Regions from separate parts of the Vibrio panuliri genome, predicted to be linked through region 1. Evidence: riboswitches for the same ligand, from Rfam matches in the RefSeq annotation. Region 1 holds a riboswitch; the other holds the start of a gene.
What was found. Region 1 has a riboswitch for cyclic di-GMP ahead of GZK95_RS05360 (hypothetical protein). Riboswitches for the same ligand answer to the same signal wherever they lie in the genome.

Region 1 (7,598 bases):
TGGTGTCGTTATCGACACTAACTGAGAGAACTTCCGATTGACCAGCGGCATCGCCAGCTTGCCCGCTATCTTTAAAGCTAAAACCAATTTGGTTTGCTTGGCCACTTTCAGGGTTGCCTGCGACACCAAATCCACGGCTGGTTATGGTGATATCCGCTTGTGAGCCGTCAGGATTGTAGGCGGTTCCATCTGTGATACGTTCCACGGTGGCTTCTGTGATATCGTTTGCTGGCGCGTAATCACCGAGCAAGATATCGTTGCCTGAGCCACCAATTAGCACATCGTTTCCATATCCACCTTGAATTTTGTCGTCGTTCTCGCCGCCATCAAGCCAATCTGAGCCCTCTTGCTTACCCGCGGTTGAGTCACTTTCTATCACTTTGATCTCGCGAATAAAGTAGTCGCTTGAATCGAGCTTAGCTCCGTTACTGATCTCATACACGCCTTGCGCTGCTGAGAACTCAATTTGGTCAAAGGCGATCCCATTGGTATCATCGAGGGTAATATCAAAAAAGCCGCTTGAGCTTGAACCGTTATCGTTGCTAAGCAATTTGATGTTGTCACTCAGAGACAGTCCGTGGGTTTGAAGCGTTGCATCGTCGAGATCATAGTCGGTGAAGTATCCTGTCGCAATGACAACACCGTTGCTCAAAGCCGTCCATTTACCCACTTCGTTCGCGCCATTGTCTGCTTCATTCGCGTAGAGACGATCAATTGAGATTCGCGCAGCGCTGTGGTCACTGCCTAAATCATAGGTTAATGATTCAGACTCACCTTGACGGGTATTTTCATCGTAGCTAAAGCCGAGCTGTTTAGCGTTGCCTGTTTCAGGGTTTCCATCGACCCCTACTTTATGTTTGGCCCCCCAAACTTTCGCATCGGCTGCGTTAGGGTTATAGGCTTTGGCGTCAAGGAGGTTTATTCCATCAATGCCTTCAAAATCGTATCGGTCATCACCAATCAGTAGGTCGTTGCCGACACCACCCAGCAATACGTCATCATCGTTACCACCGAACAAGCTATCTGAGTTGTTGAGTGAGTTACTCTCCAGTTCAACATACTCAACATCTTTGACAAAGAAATCACTGGAATCGGCAATATCTTTGTTATTGATATATTGACCACTGGCGGCAGAAAACTGAATTTCATCAAATGTGGTAAAGCCGACGTCTTGTGGCTCTATCACAAATAAACCACTTGAGTCGCCATCGCCTTGCTGCAGTACTTTGAGGTTGTCTTGAGCTGGGTCGAGGTTGTAAAACTCCAATGTGGCTTGGTTAAACTCGCCAACAGTAAAGTATCCAGACTCGACCACAACGCCTTCACGAAGTACTGTCCAGATACCGACTTCATTTATGTTTTCTTTGCCAGTGCCATCAGCGGAGCCTTCGTTTTGGAATAACCTTTCGATAGAGACTTTAGCTGCATATGAGTGCTCGCCCAATGAGACCGACAGAACTTCAGATGCCCCTGCGCGATCGCCTGGCTCGCCATCATCCTGATAACTAAAGCCGATTTGACCTGTATTGCCACTCTCACCGGTACCTAATACGCCATATGCGTCATTCTTAACATAGACCTTAGCTTCACTGCCATCAGGGTTATAGGCCTTTGCGAGAGAAAAATCGGCTTTGCTTGCTAGAGTAAAGTCGACATAAAGATGACCAGAACTGTCGGCCGCAAGATGGCGGGTAAAGTCATCACCAAGAAGTACGTCATTACCGCCTTCGCCAAAGACAACATCGTTGCCTTCACCTGCATTGACGATGTCATTTCCTTTCGCCGCTTTTACGATATATTCACCGGATGGCGCGACAATCACATCGTTGTCATCATTGCCATCGATGACATTTCCAATGGCACTAAAAGGGGGAACTATATTGTACAACTCGCCATTGATATCCAGCTTTGGATAGAGACTATCAATACTTGGTTCAACAAGCTCAACTCGATTTTGAGCTTGAGCTAATTTGGCTTGGTTGGTGGTCATTAAGGATTCCTCGATCAATCGTATGATTAATAAGAGGCGGCTCAGCCATCTCATAGTGATGAGATCTGGAGCTTTCCGTCCTTATCTCACGATAAGTTTGGCTTTACTCGTTGTTATCGTCCCCAAACCGTCATTTGAGCAGTTTGAGAGGTTAATGCGGACCATCAGGTTGTTTTATAGCAGGGGTCCTGTCTGCTATGGATTAGTTTTCTCGCATAGCCTTATAGGCGGTAACAAAAAGAGGTGACAGTAAATAGTCTAAGGGTGTTTGTTCTCCCAATAAGATCATCACTTCTGCAGGCATGCCGGGTTGCAGAGTGACGGAGTCGAGCTGAGCTAGGTCACTTTGGTCTAACTCAACTTGGGCGAGATACGCAGAGTTTCCTGAGGCTTTGTCCGTGATTCTGTCGGCTGACAGATGCACCAATTTCCCTTTAACGGGCGGTGTGCGACGAAAATTGTAGGCGGTCAAACGTACTTCGGTTGCCAGACCAATATGGACGACATCGATGTCTTCTGGTTGCACTAATGCCTCGACAATTAATTGATCTTGCTGGGGGACGATTTCCATAATTTTCTGCCCCGCACTGATCACCGATTGAGGAGAAAAGACGCTCAGTCCTACCACGACCCCTGATTGAGGCGCGCGGATCTCGATTCTACTTAGGACCTGCTCGGCATTGAGCATCTCTTCTGATGTTTCGCGAATGGATTTTTCTAACTGCTGGATCTCTTCACCAAGTTGCTTGGCATAAATAAAATCGGCATTGTTATCTTGTAACTTCGCTTCGGACACGGCGCGCTGAGCGCGATGAATTTTGGCGTTTAGTTCAGCAAGGTTACCGCTTAAATTGGTGAACTCACGTTTAAGATCCAGTAAACGAGACTTGGAGGTGTTGCCGGTTTCAAGTAGCTCTTCATGCATTTTGACTTGCTCAGATAGGTAGAGCAGGGCTTGTTGGTCTGACTGGTAACGTTGTTCAAGACCTTGTAAGTCGATGTGCGCTTGAGCCGTTTTTTCTTCGAGCACTTTGTCCTCACCCAAACGCAGTGAGCGCCGTTTGGCAAACAACTGATTTTGTGTGGCAATCACATTTTGCACATGGGGGTCTGATTGGTATTTAAGTAGCCGAGTATCGTAGGCAACAGAGTCGCTGCCGAGCAGTTCAGCCTGAAGCCGGTTGAGGCGCGCGGTTTCACTTTGCCATTTTGCACGCAAACCATACAGTTGCGCTTTGGCTCTGGATGCATTGAGCGTCACGAGCAGTTGACCCTGCGTGACATGCTGTCCATCGCTGATATGAATCGCTTCGACGATGCCGCCTTCTAGATGCTGGACGGGTTTACGCTTGGATTCAACAATAATCACTCCGGGGGCAATTGCGGCACTGGCGAGTTTAGCTTGTGACGACCACCATAGAAACACACTCAATAGAAGTAAGACGATCAACACACCCATTTTGATAACAGCACCACTACCAAAGGTGAGCTTGCGGTGATCGACAAAGTGGATCCCAGATTGGTCAATATGATGAAACTGTCCATTAGCCATACGCTACCGCCTGGTTGATGTTGTAAACTTTGGCTGCTTGCTCAGAGCTATGTGCTGAGGTGATTTCACCGTTCTTTAACTGCACCACCCAATCAACATGCTGGATCAGTTGTGTGTTGTGAGAGACGATCACCACGGCGGTGTGGCTCTGCTTTAACTGGGGCAGTAAGTGGTAAAAAGCGTTGCGTTTGGCGCTATCTAGGTGAGCATCGGGCTCATCCAGGATCAATAATTTGGGTTGATAATAGAGTGCGCGGGCAACCGAAATCCCTTTAAGCAAGCCCATTGGAATGGTGTCGTTATGGCTACCAATTATGGTGTTGTAGCCGTTCGGAAGTGAAATGATATCTTGGTGGATTGCTATTTTCTTCGCTGCACTGATGACTTTGTCATCGTCTAGCTGCGGATCAAAGTGGGCAATGTTTTGTTTTATGGTGCCAGCGACAAAAGAAGTGTGCTGTGGCGCATAACCAATCACGGACTTCAGTTGTGCAGAATCCCATTGAGGGAGGCGAGCCCCGTCGATTTTTATATCACCGGAGTGGGGCTGGTATATATTGGCAAGCAGTTTACAAAGTACACTTTTGCCTGAGCCACTATCGCCCATCACCATCACACTGTTACCGCACTCGAGTTTGAGGCGGATGTTTTTCAGCAGCGGAAGTTTTGCCTGTTCTGGATACCAAGTTAAACCATCAATATGCAGTGCCCCTTTGACTTGGCTAAACTCGGTGGTTTGGGTGTTATTCGGTTGAACGGCAAAGTGAGCGGATATTCGTTGGTGAGCATCAAGCACATTGCGCCAAACTTGCAGTGAGTTTGGCAGTTGCTCTAAAGGTTGCAGTGTTCGAGACATCAGTATTGAACCCGCGATGATACCACCTGCCGTCATACTGTTGTTGACAACTAACCAAGCGCCCAATCCCATGATGGCCATCTGTAAGGTGAACCTTAGACATTTTGCCATCGAAGTGAGGGTGCTGGTGGTGTGACCGAGTTCGAGTTCATGCCAGATTCGTTCAGCAGTAAGATGCTGATATTGCTGGCGTAAACCATGGCTTAAATACTGGGACTGAACCGACTCTGCTTGGTGAACCACTTGCTCATTTGCGGCGCGACAGGCGCTTTCCATCATTTGCGCATGAGCGAACTGTTTCTCTTTACGTTTGTGGATGAAATACGCAAGCCCACCAACCAAACAGATTGATATTAAGGCAAGTGCTCCAATCAATGGATGTAAGCTGAACAGGACTAAAATAAATAGCGGCGTCCAAATAAGATCAAATGGCAGCAAAAATGCAGGGGAAACCATAAATGCTTTAAGCTCTTTTACATCATGCAGTGTTGGCTGTTGCGGTTGAATGGTATTGAGGGCAAATAGATGGCTTGAGAGTAAAGCATCTAAATGGACCGATTTTTTGTAAAGATAGCGGTTGCGTAAAATATCCATCGCCGCTTGGATAACCAGCAAGAAAAATACGATAGCGCTGATCAACAGGAGTGTATCCATACTGCGGCTTGTTAAGACTCGGTCGAAAACCTGTAAGCTATAAATTGGAACGACTAATATTAGAAGGTTAAGAAAAAAACCGGCAAAAATTAGAGTCAGTACAACTCTACGATTAAACGGTGATATTTCGCTCCATTGCGACTGAGTGATATCCATAAATGCCGAGTAATTGCTGTCCAAAAATTGACGCAATCCTAACATTCAAATATTTATAAAAGCGACAGGGTTTTAGCCCGTATTCAGGGAAATGCTGATTTAATGTGTTGAAATGATGATTAAGACTTTGAAATAAAATGGGTTTCTTATTTATAAGAAACCCAAAAGAAAATTATTGTGTGAAAGAAGACCAAATTGGCGCGTGATCAGATGGTTTCTCAATACCACGCAACTCGTAATCAATATCCGCTTCAATACACTTATTCGCTAGACTCTCCGTCGCGAGAACCACGTCAATTCTGAGCCCTCGGTTGTCATCAAAACCGCGTGAGCGATAATCAAACCATGAGAATTTATCATCAGCATTTGGATGTAATTTACGGAAGGTGTCAACGAAGCCCCAATCCAATAGAGTTTGTAACCATTCGCGTTCTTCTGGTTGGAATGAGCATTTGCCCGTTTTTAGCCAACGTTTACGGTTTGCTTCACCAATACCAATATCAAGATCAATCGGGCTGATATTAATGTCGCCCATAACAATTAAGTTGTCTTGATTATTGTGGTATTCATCAAGATATTTCATCAAATCTTGGTAAAACTCGCGCTTATAAGGGTATTTGGTTTCATGGTTAATATTGTCGCCCTGCGGGAAGTAGCCATTGAGAACCGTGGTTTTTTCACCTTGGCTGTTCTCAAAGGTTGCCATGATCATTCGCTTTTGGTGTTCTTCGTTGTCGCTCGGAAAACCTTTTTGAATCGAGACCGGCTCTTGTTTGCAAAGTAGAGCAACGCCATAGTGCGCTTTTTGCCCATGGAAATAGACTTTGTAACCCATGGCTTCAACGTCGGCAATCGGGAAGGCTTCGTCATGGACTTTGATTTCTTGCAAGCCAATTACATCAGGTTGATGTTTGTTGATAAGCGCTTGAAGTTGGTGAAGACGCGCACGTAGACCGTTGATATTAAATGATACGACTTTCATTCGTTCTCCTTATTATTGGCTGACTGCTTTACTGAGCTGCGAGCTTTGCTTCGAGATCACTCTGCACTATTTTGATCGCTTCGAGTGCAGTTTTTGGATCGACCTCGTTGCTTTCTAGTAGATAGATAAGATCGACGGCAAGTTTGATCTCATCTGGTGCCGTTTCTAGGCCTTGCGCCACTGAGTTCATGTTATTGATTTCTCTCTCGGTAGGTGATCTGGTTTTCGAGCTTGTTTTTGGCATCACGGCATCGCTGAAGTCGCTGCTCGGTGGCAAGCAAGGCTTGTTGTGCTTGTTGCTGGGCAAACGGAGGCGCGGAGTTAAGCGCTTGCTGTTTATCAAGTACCATATCCATTAAACGCCGTTCCCACTCCTGATGTTGCGCCAGTTCTTGATAAAGCTTGTTGATTGGCTTTTGAAAGTGGCTGTGATGCTTAGGTTCTTGTTTGCGAATGGATTGGGTGGCCAACTCACGTTGAATCGCACTCAATTGCGAAAAAAGACGCTCTGACAGATATTCGGCTCGGAGCGCAGTTAACTTACCACTCTCTTGCTCACGCATTAAGGTCGTTAAAGTGGCTTGTGCTTCTTTAACGCAGGGCACGAGTAAACGAGAACTCCCGTGAAAAAGACGTTCATCAAACAGTGCTTGGTGATGTTCGCCTCGCGAACGGTCAAGTTCAGCGGCTTGGACTGCTAACTGTTCGAGCGTAGCGATTAGCGGTTTAAATTGGGTCATATTGCGACAAACCATGCGTCATAAGCGAGTTTTATTGCCAAAATACTGACAACGGAAACAAAAATCGGACGGATAAAACCGGCACCAAAGCGAATTGCAGAGTGTGCGCCAACGAAAGCGCCAGCCATTAAGCATACTCCCATGGTTAATCCCAGTACCCAATCGATATGGCCTAAGATAGCAAAGGTAATCAATGAGGTGAAATTACTGGTGAAGTTCATCGCTTTGGCAACGCCAGAGGCCATAAGAATATTGAGCCGATAAAGTGCCATGGTACTGACAGTCCAAAAAGCGCCAGTTCCTGGGCCTGCCACGCCATCATAGAACCCCAGTATTCCACCTTGTAGATACTGTTTTTTACTAAATACAGGGCACGAAACGGGGAGATCGTTGCTGCTATTTTGTGGGGTTTTGTGCCAAACAGAGTAGATTGCCGCCGCTAAAATCACCAAAGGTAGCGCCTTTTCTAACCATTCTGTGCTTATTTGGTCGACAAACAGCGTTCCAAGAGTTGCGCCGATTAACGTTGAGATAAAAGCGCGACGCCAAAACTGCGGTTTGAACAGGCGTTTTCGATAATAGGTAAATGCAGCAGTCGATGACGCGAATGTTGCTGCCAGTTTGTTGGTGCCAAGAGCAATATGCGGGGGCAAGCCGAGAGAAAGTAG
Region 2 (7,598 bases), 140 kb from region 1:
CACAAACCGAAATCCATCAGTTTTGGAGTAAGTACACGCCTAAAGCGATTTACTTAGAGCAGACCGAGCGATACTGGCACGAAACTCTTGGACGCATTTGGCAGACGCTACGCAACTGGGCATCGGATTATGAAGAGACCGCAATCGAAGCCTCACAGAGTAAAGTGTAGCGGGATGTAGGTAATCTTTGCCGCAAAAAAAAAACCGAAGCTGAGCTTCGGTTTTTTTACACTTATACAGTCAATTAATCACCAGCAAACATGTAGCCTTCACCATGAACCGTCACAAAGATTTGTGGGTTCTTTGGATCAAACTCCATCTTAGCGCGCATGCGACGAATCAGTACATCGATGGTACGGTCGTTAGGTGCATCTACGCGGTGGCTGATCATATTGAGAATGCGTTCGCGGCTTAATACTTGGTTAGGGTAAGAAGACAGCGCCACAAGTAGTTCGTACTCAGCTTTAGTTAGCTTAACCGGTTCGCCGTTACGGCTTAAAGCACGGCGTTGAATGTCAAACATCCACTCGCCAAAGCGAACAATGTTTGCGTCGTTCTTTTGATCAACAACGCTACCTGCATTACGAGCAGCAGAAATGCGCCACAACAGGTTCTTCACGCGCACTAGCAGTTCGCGAAGTTCAAACGGTTTGGTTACGTAATCATCTGCGCCCATTTCGAGACCGACGATTTTATCAATGCTATCCGTGCGTCCTGTTACCAGGATAATTCCAATGTCCGATTGACTACGCAGTTCGCGCGTTAGCATCAGACCATCTTCACCAGGAAGATTGATGTCTAACATAACTAAGTCGATCGAATGATTTTGTAGTGTGTCGCGCATCTGCTCGCCGCTCTCAGCTTCGCTGACCGTGTAACCTTCATTTTGAAAGTAGCCAACTAGCTTGCTGCGAGTGACCGCGTCGTCTTCTACTACTAATACGTGATAGCTCATCTAAACCACTTAATTTACATTGGGAATTAATTTCAACAGTATTCTATTCATAAACCGTAACATTTCTAGTATTTGTTATATTAAAATCAAGAAAGATGATTTTTTATTGATTCAAGACAAACCTAGCCCACCTGTTAACAATATTCCATTTTCTATCCCATTTTTTCACAATACACGTTATCGCTATTCATGTTTGTTCGCTAAAATATTAATAGTACTGAAACTTGGAGCATTGTTAGATGCAAGAATTAAAAGCGTTTAATGAAAAACGTGCAGAGATTTACTGGTGGTTTTCGAGTCTGTTCGCAAGAGAACTGACTGAAACAGAGCTTGCACAATATCAAAGCCCTGAAATCCGCGGCTTTCTTGCTGGTCTAGGTGAAAACCCAACCCTAAAACCTGCGGTTGACCGATTGGTGGACGCGCTCAATAGACAAATGGATCGCGAAGATGGTCAACTAGAGCTTGCAGCGGATTTTTGTGACTTGTTCTTAAAATCAGACAAAGAGTCTGCACTACCGTACGCCTCTATGTATGTGGGTACGACAGGCCTATTGCATGATGAACCCGCAAACCAAATGCAAGATCTACTGACTCAGCATGGTGTGGCGGTAAATCAGGACTTAAATGAGCCTGCTGACCATATCGCAATTGAACTTGATCTGTTGGGCAATATGATTATTCGCTCAAATGAGTTGGAGCAAGAGCGCCACCTCAATGATGCGTTGATCGAGCAAGAAGCGTTTATTCGTCAGCACATTCTAAATTGGGTGCCAAAGTTCACAGCGAAAAGTCAAACACTCGACGCTTTTGGTTTTTACTCTTCTGTGGCCTCACTGCTGGTGGCATTCCTTGAATTGGATTGCGCCTATTTAGTGGGTGAAGAGGAATAACACCCCTTCTCATAAAATGAGAGCGGGTTTTTCGTTTGCTACTGGCGGCGATGCGGTCTAAAATCGAAGCCGCAAACGATAAAAAGACCAAACAAGTACAAACCGCTGTAAAAAAGCGGTTTTTGTATTTCTATTACTTTCTGCCAGTTTTATTCAAAAATGTGAATAGCCATGTGGCAGCTATAGAAAGGATCATACCTTATGGCCACTATTAAAGATGTTGCTCGCCTTGCCGGCGTATCAACCACGACAGTCTCACACGTTATTAACAAAACGCGTTTTGTTGCGGAAGCAACTCAAGAGCGCGTGATGGAAGCCGTCACTGAACTAAACTACGCGCCAAGCGCTGTTGCGCGTAGCTTAAAGTGCAACAGTACCCGCACAATTGGTATGTTGGTGACGCAATCAACTAACCTATTCTTTTCTGAAGTCATCGATGGTGTAGAAAGCTACTGCTACCGCCAAGGTTACACACTTATCCTATGTAATACCGGTGGTATCTACGAAAAGCAACGCGATTACATTCGCATGCTCGCTGAAAAACGCGTCGATGGTATTTTGGTGATGTGTTCTGACCTAACAGAAGAACTGAGTGAAATGCTGGACCGCCACAAAGACATTCCAAAAGTAGTTATGGATTGGGGTCCGGAGAGTTCTCAAGCGGATAAGATCATCGATAACTCGGAAGAAGGTGGCTATCTTGCTACCAAATACCTAATCGATCATGGTCACAAAGACATCGCTTGTCTAAGCGGTCACTTTGAAAAAGCAGCCTGTCAGGAACGAATTCAAGGCTTCAAGCGCGCGATGAATGAAGCGAACTTGGCAGTAAATGAAGATTGGATCTTAGAAGGTAACTTCGAGTGTGATACTGCTGTGCTAGCGGCAGATAAAATCGCAGCGATGGATAAACGCCCAACAGCAATTTTCTGTTTCAATGACACCATGGCCCTTGGTCTAATGAGTCGTCTGCAACAGAAAGGTATCCGTATTCCTGAAGATATGTCTGTGATTGGTTATGACAATATCGAGCTTGCTGAGTACTTCTCGCCACCACTGACAACGGTTCACCAACCTAAACGTCGTGTTGGTAAAAATGCCTTCGAAATCTTACTTGAACGCATTAAAGACAAAGAGCATGACAAACGCGTATTTGAAATGCATCCAGAAATCGTTGAACGCTCTACGGTAACCAAATTACCTTAACTCAATGATTATTATAACAATAGCCGATGTGAGATTAGTCGGCTATTGTGACTCCTACCCAACTTAATTCTTGCATTAAGATCACAATTCTTTCATAGTATGGTGATACTTTGAAACAGAAGTATTTAATCTTTAGCAAGGCAAATTAAGTCACGCACAGGGCAAACCATTCTGAAAAGATGGGACGCAAAGCTTCCGGCCTAAACTTTTATGCACAGCATAAGACGTATGGTAGCGGGGTTGCCGATGGTAGAAATGCGCGCGTTAACGGATTATTCTCCTATTTCCTGCATAACTGCTAATCTTTCGGACCTGATTTGGTGGCGTATTGACATACACATACACCGAGAAAGTACTGAATGGACAAACCAATTCTTAAAGACTCGATGAGGCTCTTTGAGCCGCTAGGTCGTATTAAATCTCGCTCTATGTTTGGTGGGTTTGGGATTTTTGCAGACGAAACTATGTTTGCGTTAGTTGTAAATAATAAGCTTCATATTCGAGCAGACAGCATTCTCGCCAAGCAGTTTAAACAACAAGGATTCGAGCCGTACGTGTACCACAAACGTGGGTTTCCTGTTGTCACTAAATACTTCGCTCTGAGTGAAGATTTGTACAGTAATAGCACCAAAACGCTTGAGATTGCACGTGAAGCACACGCACAAGCTCAAGTTGAGAAATCAGCGCAAGCTGAAACAAAACCAACTCGCATTAAAGATTTACCGAACCTTCGCTTAGCGACTGAGCGAATGCTGAAGAAAGCCGGTATCGATAATGTTGAGCAATTGCAGCAAGCGGGCTCTGTAGAGGCTTATAAAGCGATTCGCGAAACTCACTCTAGTGATGTTAGCCTAGAGCTGTTGTGGTCTCTTGAAGGCGCAATTAAAGGGACACACTGGTCAGTGGTACCCCAAGAGCGCAGAGATGAGCTACTCTCTCGACTTCAATAAACACTAGCCAGCGAATTTCGCTGGCTTTTTTTATGAAAGTTTTTCTTCACTTTAAGGTTCTTATCTACCAACAGAGACAAGATTCCCCCAACAGCTAAACTAAGAATAAGCGGACGCAAAAAAGGGAAAGGAGAGCGAAGATGAACAAAAAATTATTGATAGGGATAGCACTGATCGCCCTAATCGCGGTGTTAATTTCACAATTTGGTGATCAACTCACGTTGGAAAATGCGAAAGCTCAGCAAGCGGCTCTTGGTGAGTTTATTGCGCAGAATTTCGTACTTGCCGCCATCATCTACTTCTCCGCTTATGTCGCGATAACCGCCTTTTCGATTCCCGGAGCAGCCGTCGTCACGCTACTTGGTGCCGCCCTGTTTGGTTTTTGGACCAGTTTACTACTGGTATCATTTGCTAGCACGCTGGGCGCAACACTCGCCTTCCTCAGCAGCCGCTTCTTACTGCGTGATTGGGTACAAAGCAAATTTGGCGACAAACTCTCTGCGATCAATCAAGGCGTAGAAAAAGATGGGGCATTCTATCTCTTCTCCTTACGCTTAATTCCGGTCTTTCCGTTCTTTTTGATTAACCTACTGATGGGGCTAACTCCTATCACGACGGCACGTTTTTATCTGGTTAGCCAATTAGGTATGTTGCCGGGCACTGCCGTTTATCTCAATGCTGGTACTCAACTAGCTCAAATCGACAGCTTGTCGGGCATTGTATCCCCATCTGTTTTGGTCTCTTTTGCCCTACTCGGCTTATTCCCAATTATTGCCAAATGGGTAATGGCTAAACTTCGACGCCAGCCAGAATCTCACAGCCAAGTATAATCGAGGTTATTGATGAAAATATTCAGTGCCGTGAATCCACCTCAAGCTCACATTGTGTGTGAGCTTTTACGCTCCCACAACATACAATGCGAAGTGCGAGGAGAAGGCATTTTTGGATTGCAAGGTGAAGTGCCGTTTGGAGAAGCGAGCGCCCCTCATGTTTGGTTACTCGACCTAGCTAAAAAAGAGATAGCGATTGAACTGATTGAGCAGTTTGAACAACCACACTCACAACAGGCTTGGCGCTGCACTGAGTGTGGGGAGCTTAATGAAGGACAATTTGCACTGTGTTGGCAATGTGGCGTCGCGATCCATTAGCGGATCTGTTGCTGAATAAAGCGGATCGAATGCTGATTAAACTCTTCGGGTTTTTCGATATTACACACATGACCACAATCCGCTATCTCTAGTAACTGACTTTGGTGCTGTAGAGCAACGATCTCTTTCACTGGCTTGATAAACATGTAGTCCTGATCGCCCATCAAATACAAAGTCGGGATCGGCAACTCTTTTTGATTAAAATAACGCATTAGCGGGTTCACATCAGATGCCAATATAAACCATCTTTTGAACTCTTGCTGACAGAGCTTTTTCGCCTCACGGATAAAGAGATGCCGCGACTGCTTTTGCGCTCGTTGTGGCATAACTATGTACGCAAACAAGCTGTACAACCACATGTAAGGCACAATATGTTTAAAGATATTGCCCACTTTAACCAAGAATTGTGAACGCGTATTAAGACGTGTGACAGCCCCACCAAGCACCATCGATTTCACGCGGTCGGTCGCCAGTTCTGCTAGGTTATGCACGATAATCGTACCGAGAGACAAGCCGACAAAATGGGCAGATTGTATTTTGAGGTGGTCAAGCACTTGCAGGATATCCAGTGTTACTGCTTTAAACGTGTAACGACTGGTCATGATCTCTTTTAGTAACTGGTTTGACTTACCGTGGCCTCGTAAATCAATCAGCACTAGGTTGAAATGTTGCTTGTACGCTTTGATCTGCTTAAACCAAATAGATGAACTCCCGCCCGCACCATGGATAAAGACTACCCATTCATTACTTGTTGGATGCAGATAGGTTTTATGAAACAGCAAGGCATTACTCATTTATGCGAATAGTTATAATTGATAGTGCTAAGAGGGCAGAAGCCTACCATAAGTTATGTGAAGCTCCATTGAGCTTATATCATTTTATATGAAGTTGAGACGAGAAAAGTGTAAAAAAAGACATCAAATGATGTCTTTTATCAGAGTTCTGTTAACTTTATTGCCGCGGCTTAGGTTAGGAAAGTGCGCTGCGATACAGAGCCAAATACTCGTCTGCTGCTCGCTTCCAACAAAACTGTTTTTGCATCGCAAAGAGCTGTACTTTTGTCATCTCATCACGTTGCTGTAGATAAAACAGTAAAGCGCGTTGCATCACGCTCAGCAGTTCAATCGGCTCTGGATGGATAAACGCAAATCCAGTCGCATTGTCCGGATCGGAATCGTAATCCACCACGCTGTCTTTTAATCCCCCCACCGCACGCACTATTGGTAAGGTACCATAAGCCATACTGTAGATTTGGTTTAAGCCACACGGCTCAAACTCTGACGGCATCAAGAAGAAATCCGAACCGGCTTCGACTAAGTGGGCAAGCTCGTTGCTGTATGCTTCAACGAAAGCGAACTTGTCACTGTGATGCGCCGCGATCTCCGCCAGCTGCGTTGCCAAGATCGGATCCCCCGTCCCAACAATCACCAGCTGAGCGTCAAGCTTAAGAAAACGCTCGAGGATTGGCAGCAAATAGTGCACACCTTTCTGATTGGTCAAACGGCAAACCATACCAAACACGGCAGCCTCGCTCTCAGGCAGCTTAACACGCTTTTGTAACTCACGTTTACACGCCAGTTTCCCTGCCTGCATGCTACTGAGCTCTGCGTGATACTGGGTCGGTATAAAGCCATCAGTTGCTGGGTTCCAATCACTGTAATCGCACCCATTAAGAATGCCGACTAAGTCATGCTCTCTGGCACGAAACTCTTTTGCCATACCATGGCTACCCAACTCGGTTTTGAGTTCATCCGCATAGGTAGGACTCACGGCATTGATCTTGTCAGCAGTCATCACGCCCGCTTTGAGCATCGTGATATGGGTTGGACTTACCGCTGCATCGGGGGCGTAGTGCCCTTGCATCTCTGCGAGGTTCGGTAACTCTTCGTAACTAAACACCCCTTTAAACACCGCGTTGTGAATGGAGATAACACTTCGAGTGCGAGCAAAGTATGGATGCTCGGCATAGCGATGCTTGAGCAGGTAGGGAACAAACCCGGTATGCCAGTCATTGGCATGAATGATATCCGGTTGAAAATTCAGCTTCGGCAACATATCTAGACAGGCTGCACTGAAGAATGCAAAGCGCTCTCCATTGTCAGCATAGGCTTGGTTGTACTCCGAATACATTTCCTCTCGTGCAAAATATTGGTCGCACTCAATCGCGTATACTTTGACCTCACCTACCGCAAGTTGACGTACTCGATACGGTGTATGAGGCCAATGCTCTAATTGAGTCTCCAATACGATGTCAGCATCTTGCAAGGCTTTAATTTTACGATAACCCGGTAAGGTTACTCTGACATCTTGTCCCATCGAGTCAAGAGCTTGAGGCAGGGCCTTAGCGACATCCGCTAAGCCCCCACTTTTGATCAATCCTTCAACTTCTGATGCGACAAACAGAATGGATAAACGATCAGTACCCAACGCGTGCTCCTTTTGGAAT

Region 2: linked by a shared signal. The riboswitch ahead of GZK95_RS04795 (TfoX/Sxy family DNA transformation protein) and the one ahead of GZK95_RS05360 (hypothetical protein) in region 1 are both predicted to bind cyclic di-GMP.

Annotation. Positions count from the first base shown of each region.
Region 1 covers NZ_AP019654.1:1,179,453-1,187,050, forward strand. The annotation lists gene GZK95_RS05360 (hypothetical protein) at 1-1,990, opposite strand, end outside; cyclic di-GMP riboswitch class I at 2,023-2,102, opposite strand; gene GZK95_RS05365 (HlyD family type I secretion periplasmic adaptor subunit) at 2,193-3,542, opposite strand; gene GZK95_RS05370 (ATP-binding cassette domain-containing protein) at 3,535-5,052, opposite strand; gene xthA (exodeoxyribonuclease III) at 5,381-6,190, opposite strand; gene rsmS (pleiotropic regulatory protein RsmS) at 6,219-6,380, opposite strand; gene GZK95_RS05385 (primosomal replication protein) at 6,382-6,930, opposite strand; gene GZK95_RS05390 (TSUP family transporter) at 6,927-7,598, opposite strand, start outside.
Region 2 covers NZ_AP019654.1:1,043,991-1,051,588, reverse strand. The annotation lists gene elyC (envelope biogenesis factor ElyC) at 1-170, shown strand, start outside; gene torR (two-component system response regulator TorR) at 245-955, opposite strand; gene torD (molecular chaperone TorD) at 1,195-1,848, shown strand; gene purR (HTH-type transcriptional repressor PurR) at 2,050-3,054, shown strand; cyclic di-GMP riboswitch class I at 3,205-3,302, shown strand; gene GZK95_RS04795 (TfoX/Sxy family DNA transformation protein) at 3,414-4,004, shown strand; gene GZK95_RS04790 (TVP38/TMEM64 family protein) at 4,145-4,834, shown strand; gene GZK95_RS04785 (DUF7577 domain-containing protein) at 4,847-5,152, shown strand; gene GZK95_RS04780 (alpha/beta fold hydrolase) at 5,149-5,946, opposite strand; gene glgA (glycogen synthase GlgA) at 6,122-7,579, opposite strand; gene glgC (glucose-1-phosphate adenylyltransferase) at 7,569-7,598, opposite strand, start outside.